DNA from 3 places in the Enterobacter cloacae complex sp. HYC003_NIDB genome. Region 2 is predicted to be linked to each of the others. Evidence: predicted binding sites of a transcription regulator. Region 2 holds the regulator's gene; each other region holds the start of a gene.
What was found. Region 2 encodes LexA, which represses DNA repair genes until DNA is damaged. Its sites were predicted from a motif close to TNCTGTATGTACATACAGNA; they were not measured.
Positions count from the first base shown of each region.

Region 1: umuD (translesion error-prone DNA polymerase V autoproteolytic subunit) is a predicted target of LexA. The motif match lies at 3,372-3,391, and genes of this name have one in related genera.
Region 3: dinB (DNA polymerase IV) is a predicted target of LexA. The motif match lies at 3,629-3,648, and genes of this name have one in related genera.

Region 1 is NZ_CP114221.1:263,500-268,409, forward strand. Features, by position in the region: gene O1722_RS24950 (hypothetical protein) at 245-652, shown strand; gene O1722_RS24955 (hypothetical protein) at 703-1,092, opposite strand; gene O1722_RS24960 (hypothetical protein) at 989-1,204, opposite strand; gene O1722_RS24965 (IS5 family transposase) at 1,186-2,100, opposite strand; one part of gene O1722_RS24970 (IS1-like element IS1B family transposase) at 2,388-2,836, opposite strand; one part of gene O1722_RS24970 (IS1-like element IS1B family transposase) at 2,836-3,085, opposite strand; gene umuD (translesion error-prone DNA polymerase V autoproteolytic subunit) at 3,411-3,845, shown strand; gene umuC (translesion error-prone DNA polymerase V subunit UmuC) at 3,835-4,910, shown strand, end outside.
Region 2 is NZ_CP114220.1:4,516,474-4,521,383, forward strand. Features, by position in the region: gene dinF (MATE family efflux transporter DinF) at 1-1,335, opposite strand, end outside; gene lexA (transcriptional repressor LexA) at 1,399-2,007, opposite strand; gene O1722_RS21655 (diacylglycerol kinase) at 2,116-2,484, opposite strand; gene plsB (glycerol-3-phosphate 1-O-acyltransferase PlsB) at 2,639-4,910, shown strand, end outside.
Region 3 is NZ_CP114220.1:3,885,483-3,890,392, forward strand. Features, by position in the region: gene frsA (esterase FrsA) at 1-218, opposite strand, end outside; gene gpt (xanthine phosphoribosyltransferase) at 323-781, opposite strand; gene pepD (cytosol nonspecific dipeptidase) at 1,040-2,497, shown strand; gene dinB (DNA polymerase IV) at 2,553-3,611, opposite strand; gene nqrM ((Na+)-NQR maturation NqrM) at 3,719-3,919, opposite strand; gene nqrF (NADH:ubiquinone reductase (Na(+)-transporting) subunit F) at 3,922-4,910, opposite strand, start outside.

The DNA of each region.
Region 1 (4,910 bases), on a different replicon from region 2:
GCTTTAAGTAAGTTTTATTCACTTAAACTGTATAAAAATAGTTAGCCTGTGAATCCAAATACAGTTGACAAGTATCCAGCACTGCCCCCGTGATTTATTCAGGTTAGAAGCATTCCCGGAGTGCAGGCTGGGATTAGAAAAGTTACTTTTCTTACGATGTACCAACCAATAGGGCACGACTTATCGTAATGCCTAATTACATATTACCTGTTTAAGTCGATCTAATAATTTCATTGGAGCAGACATGTCCCCGGAATTGGTATCAGGCATTGCACGAGTGGCGCATGAAAAGCTACTTTCAGTTTTGACGGAGTGCGGCACAAAGAAGACGAAAGGCACATGCCTTTTTGCAAGCTATCTTGTATGTTATTTAGCAAAAACTAAAGGTCTAGATGCTGTTGTTCGTGGGGGTAACGGTGCAGATGATGGCGGTATATTTACAGAGAGTGGTGGCTTTGGCCATTATTGGTGTGAATTGAACTTCGAAGAAGTGCAATATTATATTGACATCACTTCCGAGCAGTTTGGGTTTCATCCATACATAGTGAAACGCGTCAACGATATAACAGGATGGCCACGATATATTCCTGGTGATCAGGAAACGGTCGATAGTCATTTAGAACAATTATTACGCGACGGCTATACAGAATAGGCTGCGTATACACTATCGCAGCCTTTCAGGCTCTTAACCCTTGTGACCAGTTAACGGAACCACTCAGGATGACGCTGCCGATCAACGTTGATAACCTGCGAATTAAATTCAACGACATCCGCTGGAGTAAGCATTAATTCATCAGGATTTACAATAAATGGTCTTAAAACCACTTCGCCACCGTCTTCTTTTGCACCGTAGATATTAATAAGAAAGTGCAGTCGTTGATTTCCGTCAGCATTGCGTTGCCATTCTCTAAAAGTCAAAGTCTGTTTAATATAGTTTGTTAAAAGAAATGCGAATTCAGATTCTTCCGTTTGTGAGATACCGTTTTTGTTAGACATTTTTTTTAGTATCTTTCCGAGCATGGATACACAGGCATCTAGGGAAGGTGCGAATAAGCAGGTCATTTCTTCCCAAGCTGACTCGCTGATTAAAATTTCGCGGATCTGGGCCGATTTTTTTCCCGCAAACACATCGAATCAGCCTATTTAGGCTATTTTTTCCACCATTTCTGGCGTTATTTCCGGTTTTTACTGAGATCTCTCCCACTGACGTATCATTTGGTCCACCCGAAACAGGTTGGCCAGGGTGAATAACATCGCCAGTTGGTTATCGTTTTTCAGCAGCCCCTTGTATCTGGCTTTCACGAAGCCGAACTGCCGCTTGATGATGCGAAACGGGTGCTCCACCTTGGCACGGATGCTGGCTTTCATGTATTCGATGTTGATGGCCGTTTTGTTCTTGCGCGGATGCTGCTTCAAGGTTTTTACCTTGCCGGGACGCTCGGCGATCAGCCAGTCCACATCCACCTCGGCCAGCTCCTCGCGCTGTGGCGCTCCTTGGTAGCCGGCATCGGCTGAGACAAATTGCTCCTCTCCATGAAGCAGATTACCCAGCTGATTGAGGTCATGCTCGTTGGCCGCGGTGGTGACTAGGCTGTGGGTCAGGCCACTCTTGGCATCGACACCAATGTGGGCCTTCATGCCAAAGTGCCACTGATTGCCTTTCTTGGTCTGATGCATCTCCGGATCGCGTTGCTGCTCTTTGTTCTTGCTAGAGCTGGGTGCCTCAATGATGGTGGCATCCACCAAAGTGCCTTGGGTCATCATGACGCCTGCTTCGGCCAGCCAGCGATTGATGGTCTTGAACAATTGACGGGCCAGTTGATGCTGCTCGAGCAGGTGGCGGAAATTCATGATGGTGGTGCGATCCGGCAGGGCGCTATCCAGGGATAATCGGGCAAACAGGCGCATGGAGGCGATTTCGTACAGGGCATCTTCCATGGCACCGTCGCTCAGGTTGTACCAATGCTGCATGCAGTGAATACGCAGCATGGTCTCCAGCGGATAGGGCCGTCGGCCATTGCCCGCCTTGGGATAAAACGGCTCGATGACAGCGGTCATATTCTGCCATGGCAGAATCTGCTCCATGCGGGAGAGGAAAATCTCTTTTCGGGTCTGACGGCGCTTAGTGCTGAATTCACTATCGGCGAAGGTGAGTTAATGGCTCATGATGTCCCTCTGGGATGCGCTCCGGATGAATATGATGATCTCATATCAGGAACTTGTTCGCACCTTCCCTAGACTTAACGATGTTAAAATTTTGGTTGTATTAAAATCCTCCTGCGAAAGTGAAATCATCCATGTATTATCTTTATGATAGTCGGTGATATAAATAAAATGAGATGTAAAAGGCGTTGAGTGATTGAACTCTCCTAGGTAATGACTCCAACTTATTGATAGTGTTTTATGTTCAGATAATGCCCGATGACTTTGTCATGCAGCTCCACCGATTTTGAGAACGACAGCGACTTCCGTCCCAGCCGTGCCAGGTGCTGCCTCAGATTCAGGTTATGCCGCTCAATTCGCTGCGTATATCGCTTGCTGATTACGTGCAGCTTTCCCTTCAGGCGGGATTCATACAGCGGCCAGCCATCCGTCATCCATATCACCACGTCAAAGGGTGACAGCAGGCTCATAAGACGCCCCAGCGTCGCCATCGTGCGTTCACCGAATACGTGCGCAACAACCGTCTTCCGGAGCCTGTCATACGCGTAAAACAGCCAGCGCTGGCGCGATTTAGCCCCGACGTATCCCCACTGTTCGTCCATTTCCGCGCAGACGATGACGTCACTGCCCGGCTGTATGCGCGAGGTTACCGACTGCGGCCTGAGTTTTTTAAATGGCGGAAAATCGTGTTGAGGCCAACGCCCATAATGCGGGCGGTTGCCCGGCATCCAACGCCATTCATGGCCATATCAATGATTTTCTGGTGCGTACCGGGTTGAGAAGCGGTGTAAGTGAACTGCAGTTGCCATGTTTTACGGCAGTGAGAGCAGAGATAGCGCTGATGTCCGGCAGTGCTTTTGCCGTTACGCACCACCCCGTCAGTAGCTGAACAGGAGGGACAGCTGATAGAAACAGAAGCCACTGGAGCACCTCAAAAACACCATCATACACTAAATCAGTAAGTTGGCAGCATCACCACCTCGCTGAACCTTGCCATATAAGCATCGTACTCAGCCTGGTCTTCAGGAGATAAAAAATTTGGTGGGAGGAGCATCAGAATCCTTTCATCCTAGCTTGTATACCTTCTTCGTAGGCCAGCTCGCCATTATCGGTAAAAGATGGTTTTTGATGTTTATGATAAAGCTTAATTTTTCGTCAGGCTTGATAGCGTTACCGGAGAGATTTGATCTTTTCTCTTCAACTCGCAATACTGTTTATACATACAGTACAAGAATTCGAGTGTAGCTATGTCTGTTATCCTTGAGCACATTAGCAACAAGCCTTACGAAATGGCACCTTTTTTCAGTGATTTACTAAGCTGTGGAGTGATGAGTCCGTGCGCCGGGCATGAAGATAATGAATTAAATTTGCATGAATATGTAGTCCGCAACCGCCCCTCAACCTTCTTTGTCAGGGCGGCGGGCCTCAGTATGATCAATGCCGGTATCAATGATGGAGCAATACTGGTTGTGGATCGGTCTTTAACAGCACGACACGGCTCTATCGTCGTTGCGCTGGTGGATGGAGAGTTTACGGTAAAGATCTTACACACGTATCCTGAGCTGCTTTTGATGCCTTCTAATCCAGCCTATAAGCCGATACGTGTAAATCCTGAATCCCTTGAGATATGGGGCGTCGTCACCTTTGCACTGAATCAGTTCAGCCATGTACATGCACGTTGATATTAACGGAGCCTATGCGGCATTTGAGTGTGCGATGGATCCCAAGCTGTCAAAAAAGCCGCTCATCATAGCCAGCAATAACGATTCGTCCGTCATTGCAATGAATAAACTGGCTAAAAGCGTTGGTATTAAGCGTGGGACCCCAATTTTTAAGTGCAGGGATTTGATTCAGCAACACCGGATCGAAGTCCGGAGCTCTAACTTTACTTTGTATGAAGACTACTCAAATCGCTTCCATGAAACGCTGGAAAGCTTCGCGCCTCAATCGAGTCGATATAGCATAGATGAAAATTTCATGTTATTGAAAAACATGAACAAGATAATAGATTATGAAGATTACGGCCGGTTGATCAGAAGTACACTTCTTCATAATCTGTCCCTTACCTGTGGTGTGGGTTGTTCAAGCACCAAAACCCTCGCTAAATTATGCACCTATGCGAGCAAACGATGGGCAGCTACAGGCGGGGTTGTAGTTTTGACTGATCAGGCCAGGATCAGGAAGCTCCTGAGCCTGATCAGTACCAGAGAAATATGGGGTATTGGTCGAAAGATTAGTGAACGCCTGTCGGCTTTCGGGATCATCACTGCCGGTGATTTTTATAATAGCGACGTTCGCTTTTTACGTAAAAGCTTTGGCGTTGAAATCGAGCGTACCTGGCGGGAACTGCATGGCGAACCATGTTTCCGGCTGCACGAGTCTCCTCCTGTCAGGCAACAGATTATCGTTTCCAGAAGTTTTGGTCAGCGCCTTAATGAGATAGGCAAGCTACATGAGGCAGTTTCATTTTTTACCGCCCGGGCGGCAGAGCAGCTGCGCAAGGATGGCTCGTGGACCCGTCAAATCACAGTCTTCATTCAGAGTAGCAATTATGCGCAAGGTGAAAACCGCTACAGCAATTGTGGTATCGAGCCGCTTACCGCTACACAGGACACCCGCGATCTGGTTGATGCAGCCATGACCATCCTGAACCGCATTTACAGACCCGGGATAGCGTATGCGAAAGCAGGGGTAATGCTCTCCGCTATGACTGACGGCACAGAGCAACTCAGCCTGTTTGATACTCG
Region 2 (4,910 bases):
CGATATATCGTGCGGGGCTGGAAACCAGGTATTGTTTCGCCAGTGACGATGCCAGATAACGGCCAGCGAAAGGCCACGCAGTGAGAGAAACACCGCCAGCGCCAGCCACAGACCATGATTGCCGAGATACGGCAGGGTTAGCAGCGTCAGGCCGAACCCCGCCGCCGCGACGGCCATGCTGTTGCGCATCTCCGCCCCTCGCGTCGCACCAATAAACATGCCGTCCAGCAAATAGCACCACACGCCCACCACCGGTAATACTACCTGCCAGAAGATGTAGCGATCGGCCAGCTCACGTAGCGCGGGCAACGAGGTGAGTAGTGCGACAATATGCCCACCAAAACAGGCGTACACCAGAGCAAAGACCAGCGCTACCAGGCCCGCCTGACGACAGGCAGCACGCCAGACTTCACGTAACTGGCCGCTTTCACGGGCGCCATAGGCCTGCCCTGAATGCGCCTCCACGGCGTAAGCAAAACCATCCAGCGCGTAAGCGGTAAAGGTCAGTAATGTCATGAGCACTGCGTTGACGGCAACGATCTCAGGCCCAAGACGCGCACCAAAAACGGTTAATGCACCAAAGCAGAGTTGCAGCAGAAGCGAACGGAGCATGATGTCGCGATTAAGCGCCAGCAGCTTACGAATGTTGCCGCGCCAGGCCGATTTCAGCAGATCCAGGGTGATACCGCGCATCGCCAGCACGCGCCAGACCATCCCCAAACCGATCAGCAGCGTACCGTACTCGGCAATCGCCGTGGCCAGCGCCGCGCCCCGGACGTTCATGTGCAGCCCCATCACCAGCCAGAGATCGAGCACAATGTTAAGCAGGTTGCCCACCACCAGCAGGATCACCGGCGCGCGGGCGTACTGCACGCCCAGCAGCCAGCCCAGCAGGACCAGGTTTGCCAGTGAAGCGGGCGCGCTGAGCCAGCGAATTTCGAGGAACCGCCGGGCCTGTTCCAGTACGGCATCGCTGCCGCCTACAATATGGAGCGCAAGATCAATCAGCGGCGTACGCAACAGAATGATTAACGCGCCAGCACCGAATGCCAGAATGAGCGGCTGAACCAGCGCACGCGCCAGACGCAGGGGATCTTTTGCACCATACGCCTGGGCCGTCAGGCCTGTCGTACTCATGCGCAGAAAAAGCAGCAGCATAAAGAGGAAGCTGGTCGCCGTTGCGCCGATCGCGACGCCGCCAAGATAAATCGGCGAATCGAGATGCCCGATAACCGCCGTATCCACCAGCCCCAGCAGAGGAACGGTAATATTGGAAAAAATCATCGGTAGCGCAAGACGCCACAACGCCTTATCGGCAGAAGTTAGCAATGCCATGGAAATTACCGGAATCAGAAAACAGGCCAGGCTGTAGAGGAACTACAGCCTGTCAGGAAGAGATTACAGCCATTCACCGTTGCGGATAACGCCGACCGCCAGTCCTTCAATAGAGAAGCTCTGCTCGCGGAGATCCACCACAATCGGGGAGAATTCATTGTTTTCAGGCAGAAGCTGCACGGTATTGCCTTGTTTCTTAAGGCGCTTAACCGTCACTTCATCATCAATGCGCGCTACCACGACTTGCCCGTTACGCACATCCTGCGTTTTGTGTACCGCCAGCAGATCGCCATCCAGAATACCGATATCTTTCATGGACATTCCGCTAACGCGCAGCAGGAAATCGGCGCTCGGCTTGAACATGCCTGGGTCAACCTGATAGTGCCCTTCGATGTGCTGCTGCGCCAGCAGAGGTTCACCTGCGGCAACGCGGCCCACCAGTGGAATACCGCTCTCTTCTTCCACAAGCAGACGAATGCCGCGTGAGGCGCCGGAAACAATCTCAATCACGCCCTTACGCGCCAGCGCTTTAAGGTGCTCTTCGGCAGCATTAGGAGAACGGAAGCCCAGACGCTGCGCAATTTCTGCACGCGTGGGTGGCATACCCGTCTGGCCGATATGATCCCGAATGAGATCAAACACCTCTTGCTGCCTGGTCGTTAACGCTTTCATACCGCCCCCTGGGTGTATATACAGTTATGCTGTGAGTATATACAGTCAAAGGCGATTTTGGAACCAAAAACTGCACAAAAAACCAGGGACTTAATTATTCCTCGAGGCTCATCGGAAATGCGACCAAAGCAGCGTGACCCAGGTGATCGCCGCAGTGATAATCGCCAGCAGTACGGCAGCAGAACCCATGTCTTTCGCCCGGCCAGACAGTTCATGGAATTCCGACCCGATTCGGTCAACAACGGCCTCAATAGCGCTATTCAGAATTTCCACTATCATCACCAGAAGGACAGATCCGATGAGCAGTACGCGGGTGATAGCATCAACATCAAGGAAGCAGGCGATGACAACGGCAACGATTGCGGCAACCGCTTCCTGGCGGAAAGCGGCTTCATTAACCCATGCCGCGCGGAAACCTTTCCATGAATAACCGGCAGCTTTAATGATTCGAGTTAACCCAGTGGTATTATTGGCCATTAAAAGAACCTTTTATGATAAATAGCGTCTGTAACTAAAGCCGCAGCGCGTTTTGCTGCAACCTGAAGTATGACGGGTAACAACAGAAATTTTGCGCGCTTTCTGTTATCCTTGCGCCGCAATTGCATTATTAACCAGAGGCTTTACATCGTTTATGTCCGGCTGGCCACGAATTTACTACAAATTACTTAATTTACCATTAAGCGTCCTGGTAAAAAGTAAGTCTATCCCAGCAGAACCTGCGCTGGAATTAGGGCTCGATACGTCGCGCCCTATTATGTACGTTTTGCCTTATAACTCGAAGGCAGACCTGCTGACGCTTCGCGCTCAATGTCTGGCGCACGATTTACCTGACCCGCTTGAACCGCTGGAAGTCGACGGTACGCTGCTGCCGCGCTACGTGTTCATCCATGGCGGGCCGCGCGTGTTCACCTATTACACGCCGAAAGAAGAGTCCATTAAGCTGTTCCATGATTACCTCGATCTGCACCGCAGCAACCCCGATCTGGACGTGCAGATGGTGCCGGTGTCGGTGATGTTTGGCCGTCGTCCGGGGCGCGAAAAAGGGGAAGAGAACCCGCCGCTGCGTATGCTCAACGGCATTCAGAAGTTCTTCGCCGTCTCCTGGCTGGGACGCGACAGCTTTGTCCGCTTCTCACCTTCCGTTTCACTGCGCCGCATGGCGGATGAACACGGCACTGACAAAATCATTGCGCAAAAGCTGGCGCGCGTTGCGCGTATGCACTTTGCACGTCAGCGTCTGGCGGCCGTTGGACCACGTCTCCCGGCACGTCAGGATCTGTTCAACAAGCTGCTGGCTTCCAAAGCGATTGCCCGTGCCGTAGAAGACGAAGCGCGCAGCAAGAAAATTTCGCACGAGAAAGCGCAGCAGAACGCGATAGCGCTGATGGAAGAGATCGCCGCGAATTTCTCCTACGAGATGATTCGCCTCTCTGACCGTATCCTTGGCTTCACGTGGAACCGCCTCTATCAGGGGATTAACGTCCACAACGCCGAACGCGTGCGTCAGTTAGCGCACGACGGCCACGAGATTGTCTATGTGCCCTGCCACCGCAGCCACATGGACTACCTGTTGCTCTCTTACGTGCTCTATCACCAGGGGCTGGTGCCGCCGCATATTGCTGCCGGTATCAACCTGAACTTCTGGCCAGCAGGCCCGATTTTCCGCCGTCTGGGTGCGTTCTTTATTCGTCGTACCTTTAAGGGTAACAAGCTTTACTCCACCGTCTTCAGGGAGTATCTGGGCGAGCTGTTCAGCCGCGGTTATTCCGTGGAGTACTTTGTTGAAGGCGGTCGCTCGCGTACCGGTCGTCTGCTCGATCCTAAGACCGGCACGCTGTCGATGACCATTCAGGCCATGCTGCGTGGCGGTACGCGTCCTATCACGCTGGTGCCTATTTACATCGGTTATGAACACGTGATGGAAGTGGGCACCTACGCGAAAGAGCTGCGCGGTGCGACCAAAGAGAAAGAGAGTCTGCCGCAGATGCTGCGTGGGCTGAGTAAACTGCGCAACCTCGGCCAGGGCTACGTGAACTTTGGCGAGCCCCTGCCGTTGATGACATATCTGAACCATCATGTTCCGGAGTGGCGCGAGTCTATCGATCCTATCGAAGCGGTACGTCCGGCCTGGCTGACGCCAACGGTCAACGGCATTGCATCCGAGCTGATGGTACGCATCAACAATGCTGGTGCGGCAAACGCCATGAACCTGTGTTGTACTGCGCTTCTGGCCTCCCGCCAGCGTTCACTGACCCGTGAGCAGCTGACCGAGCAGATTGACTGCTACCTGGATATCATGCGCAACGTGCCGTATTCCGTTGATTCGACCGTGCCGTCTGCCACCGCCAGCGAGCTGATCGATCACGCGTTGCAGATGAACAAGTTCGAAGTCGAGAAAGATACGATTGGTGACATCATCATTCTGCCGCGCGAGCAGGCCGTGCTGATGACCTACTACCGCAATAACATCACGCACATGCTGATGCTGCCGTCGCTGATGGCGGCCATTATTACCCAGCACCGCCGTATTTCGCGTCAGGAGCTGCTGCGCCATATTCAGGCCATCTACCCAATGCTGAAAGCGGAGCTGTTCCTGCGCTGGAGTAAGGATGAACTGGCGGCAGAGCTCGATAAAATGACGGCAGAGATGCATCGGCAGGGGCTGATTACCATCAGTGATGACGAACTGCATATCAATCCGTCACGTTCTCGTACCTTGCAGCTTCTGGCTTCCGGTGCGCGTGAGACGTTGCAGCGCTACGCCATTACCTTCTGGTTGCTGAGTGCAAATCCGTCCATTAACCGCGGTACGCTGGAAAAAGAGAGCCGGACGCTGGCCCAGCGCCTTTCCGTTCTGCATGGCATTAACGCCCCGGAATTCTTCGACAAAGCGGTATTCAGCT
Region 3 (4,910 bases), 630 kb from region 2:
ATACGCGCCTGCACGTCGAGGATTTCACGCGGATCGATGCCGCGCCAGATCCACATCAGGCGGTTAATCATTCGATACCAGTGGGGCACGTTCTTTCCGTCTAACGCTGACTGAACGGCAGGCATTGTCCCCGGATTAAACCGACGCACCAGCGTCGACGTTTCAGGGTGCTTGAAACGGGGTTTGAAGAGAGTTTCGGTAAGATTCGCCTGCGTCATTGCGTTGCCTCCATGGATACGTCATATGAAGACCATTGTAACGCGTGGCAGGCTAAAAAGAACAACGCCCGGCATAACCGGGCGTGTAAAGTTACGTACTGAAATTAACGGCCAGAGATAGGCGGTACGAAGACCACGCCCATATCCCATGGCTGTTCAATCCAGGTATCCTGCGGGATATCAATGACGTAATCATCAACCAGTGGGCGACCCGCTGGTTTCGCAAAGATCGTGACGAAGTGCGCTTTTGGATACATTTCGCGGATAGCCACCGCGGTACCGCCGGTGTCCACCAGATCGTCGATAACGATAAAGCCTTCACCGTCGCCTTCCGCGCGTTTCAGCACTTTCAGTTCGCGCTGGTTGTCGTGATCGTAGCTGGAGATACATACGGTATCGACATGACGAATACCCAGCTCACGAGCCAGCAGCGCCCCCGGTACCAGACCGCCACGGCTGACGGCAATAATGCCTTTCCACTGTTCGGAAGGCATCAGACGCGCAGCCAGTTTGCGTGCGTGAATCTGCAACATGTCCCAGGTGACGACGTATTTTTCGCTCATGTGAAGTGTCCCAGCCTGTTTATATACGGCTTAAAAAAATGAGGGTGAACCAGGTTGCGCGAGATTATAGAGATCTGACGCACTAAAAACCAGTGTTACGCGCCATGAGCCTGAGTTTTTACATGCTTAATGCTACCAGCCACGGGAGAAAGTGGTATTCTCAGTTGCATCTCGCAAGCCTGACTTGTGGTAACGATTAACCTGCTAACCCTGTGACCTGCAACATTGTTTTGCAGCGCAACGACAAGGAGACCTATCGTGTCTGAACTGTCTCAATTATCTCCACAGCCGCTGTGGGATATTTTTGCCAAAATCTGCTCCATTCCGCACCCTTCCTATCACGAAGAACAGCTTGCCGAACATATTATGGGTTGGGCGAAGGAAAAAGGTCTGCACGCTGAGCGCGACCAGGTTGGCAATATTCTTATCCGCAAACCTGCCACCGCAGGTATGGAAAACCGTAAGCCAGTGGTATTGCAGGCGCACCTGGATATGGTTCCGCAGAAAAACAACGACACCGTTCACGACTTCACAAAAGACCCGATTCAGCCGTACATCGACGGCGAGTGGGTGAAGGCGCGCGGCACGACCCTGGGCGCAGATAACGGTATTGGTATGGCTTCCGCGCTGGCCGTGCTGGCTGACGACAGCGTTGAACACGGTCCGCTGGAAGTGCTGCTGACCATGACTGAAGAAGCGGGCATGGATGGCGCGTTCGGTCTCCAGGCAAACTGGCTGCAAGCGGACATTCTGATCAACACCGACTCCGAAGAAGAGGGTGAGATCTACATGGGCTGCGCGGGCGGGATCGATTTTATCTCTACCCTGCCGCTGTCCCGCGAAGCGATCCCTGCCGGATTCGAGACCTTTAAGCTGACGCTGAAAGGGCTGAAAGGCGGTCACTCCGGCGGTGATATTCACCTGGGCCTGGGCAACGCCAACAAACTGCTGGCGCGTTTTCTGGCGGGCCATGCCGCTGAACTGGATCTGCGTCTGGTGGACTTCAACGGCGGTACTCTGCGTAACGCGATCCCTCGCGAAGCCTTCGCTACCGTGGCGGTGCCTGCGTCGAAAGCGGACGAGCTGAAAAACCTCTCCAGCGTGTATCTGGAGATCCTGAAAAACGAACTGTCTGCAAAAGAGAAAAACCTGACGGTGGTGCTGGAGTCCGTTACGACGGATAAAGCCGCGCTGACCGCACAGTCTCGTGACACGTTCGTCCAGCTGCTGAACGCAACGCCAAACGGCGTTATTCGCAACTCTGACGTGGCGAAAGGCGTGGTGGAAACCTCCCTGAACGTGGGCGTGGTGACCATGGGTGACGACAGCGCAGAGATCATCTGCCTGATCCGTTCCTTGATCGACAGCGGTAAAGAGTACGTTGTGAGCATGCTGGAATCTCTGGGTACCCTGGCGGGCGCGAAAACGTCTGCAAAAGGCAGCTACCCGGGCTGGCAGCCGGATGCAAGTTCTCCGGTCATGGCACTGGTGCGTGAAACTTATCAGCGACTGTTCAACAGCACCCCGAACATTCAGGTTATTCATGCGGGTCTGGAGTGTGGTCTGTTCAAGAAACCGTATCCGGATATGGACATGGTCTCCATCGGGCCAACCATCACCGGGCCACACTCCCCGGATGAGCAGGTTCACATTGAAAGCGTCGGTCACTACTGGACGCTGCTGACTGAGCTGCTGAAAGCAATTCCTGTTAAGTAATTAGCCGTTTGATGCCCGGTGGCGCTACGCTTGCCGGGCCTACGATTAGCGTAATCTACAGTCCCAACACCAGTTGACGCTCCAGCTGCGGATCCAGCAAGGTGACGTGCAGCCCCACCAGCCTCACCCCTCGTCCGCCCCGCCGTTCTTCCCACGCCTTTTTCGCCGTCGCGATAAGATCCTCTTTGTTGAGGCGTGGCCAGACGTGCTCCTGCGTCGTCTGCTGAAAATCGTTAAATTTCAGTTTGATGCCCTGTCGGGCAATAAGCAGATCCGGTTTGACCTTCAGTAAGCGTCGTTCAAGCTCAGGATAAAGCTGTTCCGTAATAATGGTTTCACACTCGGTCCAGTCATGGATATCTTCGCTGAGCGTGCGTTCAACGCCGACCGATTTACGCAGCCGTTCGTTGTTCACATCCCGGTCATCAATGCCCTGACTGCGTTCCCACAGTACGCGGCCAAACTTGCCAAAACGCTTAAGCAGCAGCGCCAGATCGCTGCGCTGAACGTCTTCGCAGGTGCGTAGCCCCATACTTTCCAGCTTCGCGGCGGAGACTTTGCCCACGCCGGGGATTTTGCTGAGCGGCAGCGTCCTTAAAAACGCCGGAACCTCTTCCGGAGTGATGACGTACTGGCCGTTGGGCTTATTTAAATCGGAGGCGATTTTGGCGAGAAATTTGACCGGCGCGACGCCTGCCGATGCCGTCAGGTTCAGCTCGTTAAAAATAGTCTGGCGGATCTCCTGCGCCATCAGGGTGGCGGAGCCGTGGCAGTGCACGCTGTGGGTGACATCCAGATAGGCTTCATCCAGCGATAACGGTTCAATCAGTGAGGTGTAGCGGGAGAAGATCTCCCGAATGTGGCTCGATGCTTCTTTATAGGCATCAAAACGTCCGGGCAAAAGAGTGAGATGCGGGCACAGTTTCAGCGCCATCGCTGTCGGCATGGCGCTGCGCACGCCGTATTTGCGAGCAGGATAGTTGGCGGTGCTGATGACACCGCGCTGAACCCGGCTGCCGCCAATGGCGATCGGAATATCCCGCAGCGCCGGGTTGTCACGCATCTCCACTGCGGCAAAAAAGCAGTCCATATCGACATGGATTATTTTGCGCATAGTAAGCCCTCACTTATTACTGGATAAGTATACAGTAAACAAATGAGGGTTGAGAAGTGCGCGCAGGAATTGTCGGGTGGCGGCGTTGCCTTACCCGACCTGGAAGACTAAAGAATGCGTTGCTGCTCGCGAGCCATCCGCTTTTTCCGCGCATCGCACGGTTCCGGACAATCGCACACTTTTTCCATTCCGATGGAAGAGATGCCTCCGCAACTGCCCTGAATGCTTTTACGCTTGATGATCCAGCCTAAGGACATGCCGAAGATCACCAGCACAAACACCGCAAAGGTCGCCAGAAAAGTCAGCATAATCAGCCTCCGAAATCATCGAGCATGATGTTCTCATCTTCCACGCCAAGATCTTTTAGCATCTTAATCACGGCGGCGTTCATCATTGGCGGACCACACATATAGAACTCGCAATCTTCCGGTGCCGGGTGCTGTTTGAGGTAATTTTCATACAGCACGTTGTGGATGAAGCCCGTATAGCCTGTCCAGTTATCTTCCGGCTGCGGATCGGATAGCGCCACATGGAAGGTAAAGTTAGGGTTATCACGCGCCAGTTGTTCAAACTCATCGTCATAGAACATTTCGCGCAGTGAACGCGCCCCGTACCAGAAGCTGATCTTACGCTTGCTGCCAAGTCGTTTGAGCTGGTCAAAAATATGCGAACGCATCGGCGCCATACCCGCACCGCCGCCGATAAAGACCATCTCCGCGTCAGTATCTTTGGCAAAGAATTCGCCGAACGGGCCGGAAATCGTCACTTTGTCGCCAGGCTTGAGGGACCAGATATACGACGACATGACGCCAGGAGGGGCATCAGGCACATTCGGTGGCGGCGTGGCGATACGCACGTTGAGCATAATAATGCCCTTCTCTTCCGGATAGTTAGCCATGGAATAGGCGCGAAGCGCGGGCTCTTTTACCTCGGAAACAAAGCGGAAGAGGTTAAATTTATCCCAGTCTGCCCGGTACTCCTCAGGCACATCGAAGTCAGCATACGCGACGGTGTGTGCCGGACAATCAATCTGGATATACCCACCCGCACGGAACGGGACGCTCTCCCCTTCAGGGACACGCAGCTTGAGCTCTTTGATGAACGTGGCTTTGTTATCGTTAGAGATAACTTCGCACTCCCATTTTTTCACGCCGAAGATCTCCTCCGGCAGCTCAATCTTCATGTTCTGGCGCACAGCGACCTGGCACGCCAGACGGCATCCCTCTTTCGCTTCACGCTTCGTGATATGCGACAGTTCCGTTGGCAGAATATCACCGCCGCCCTCTTTGACCGTCACAC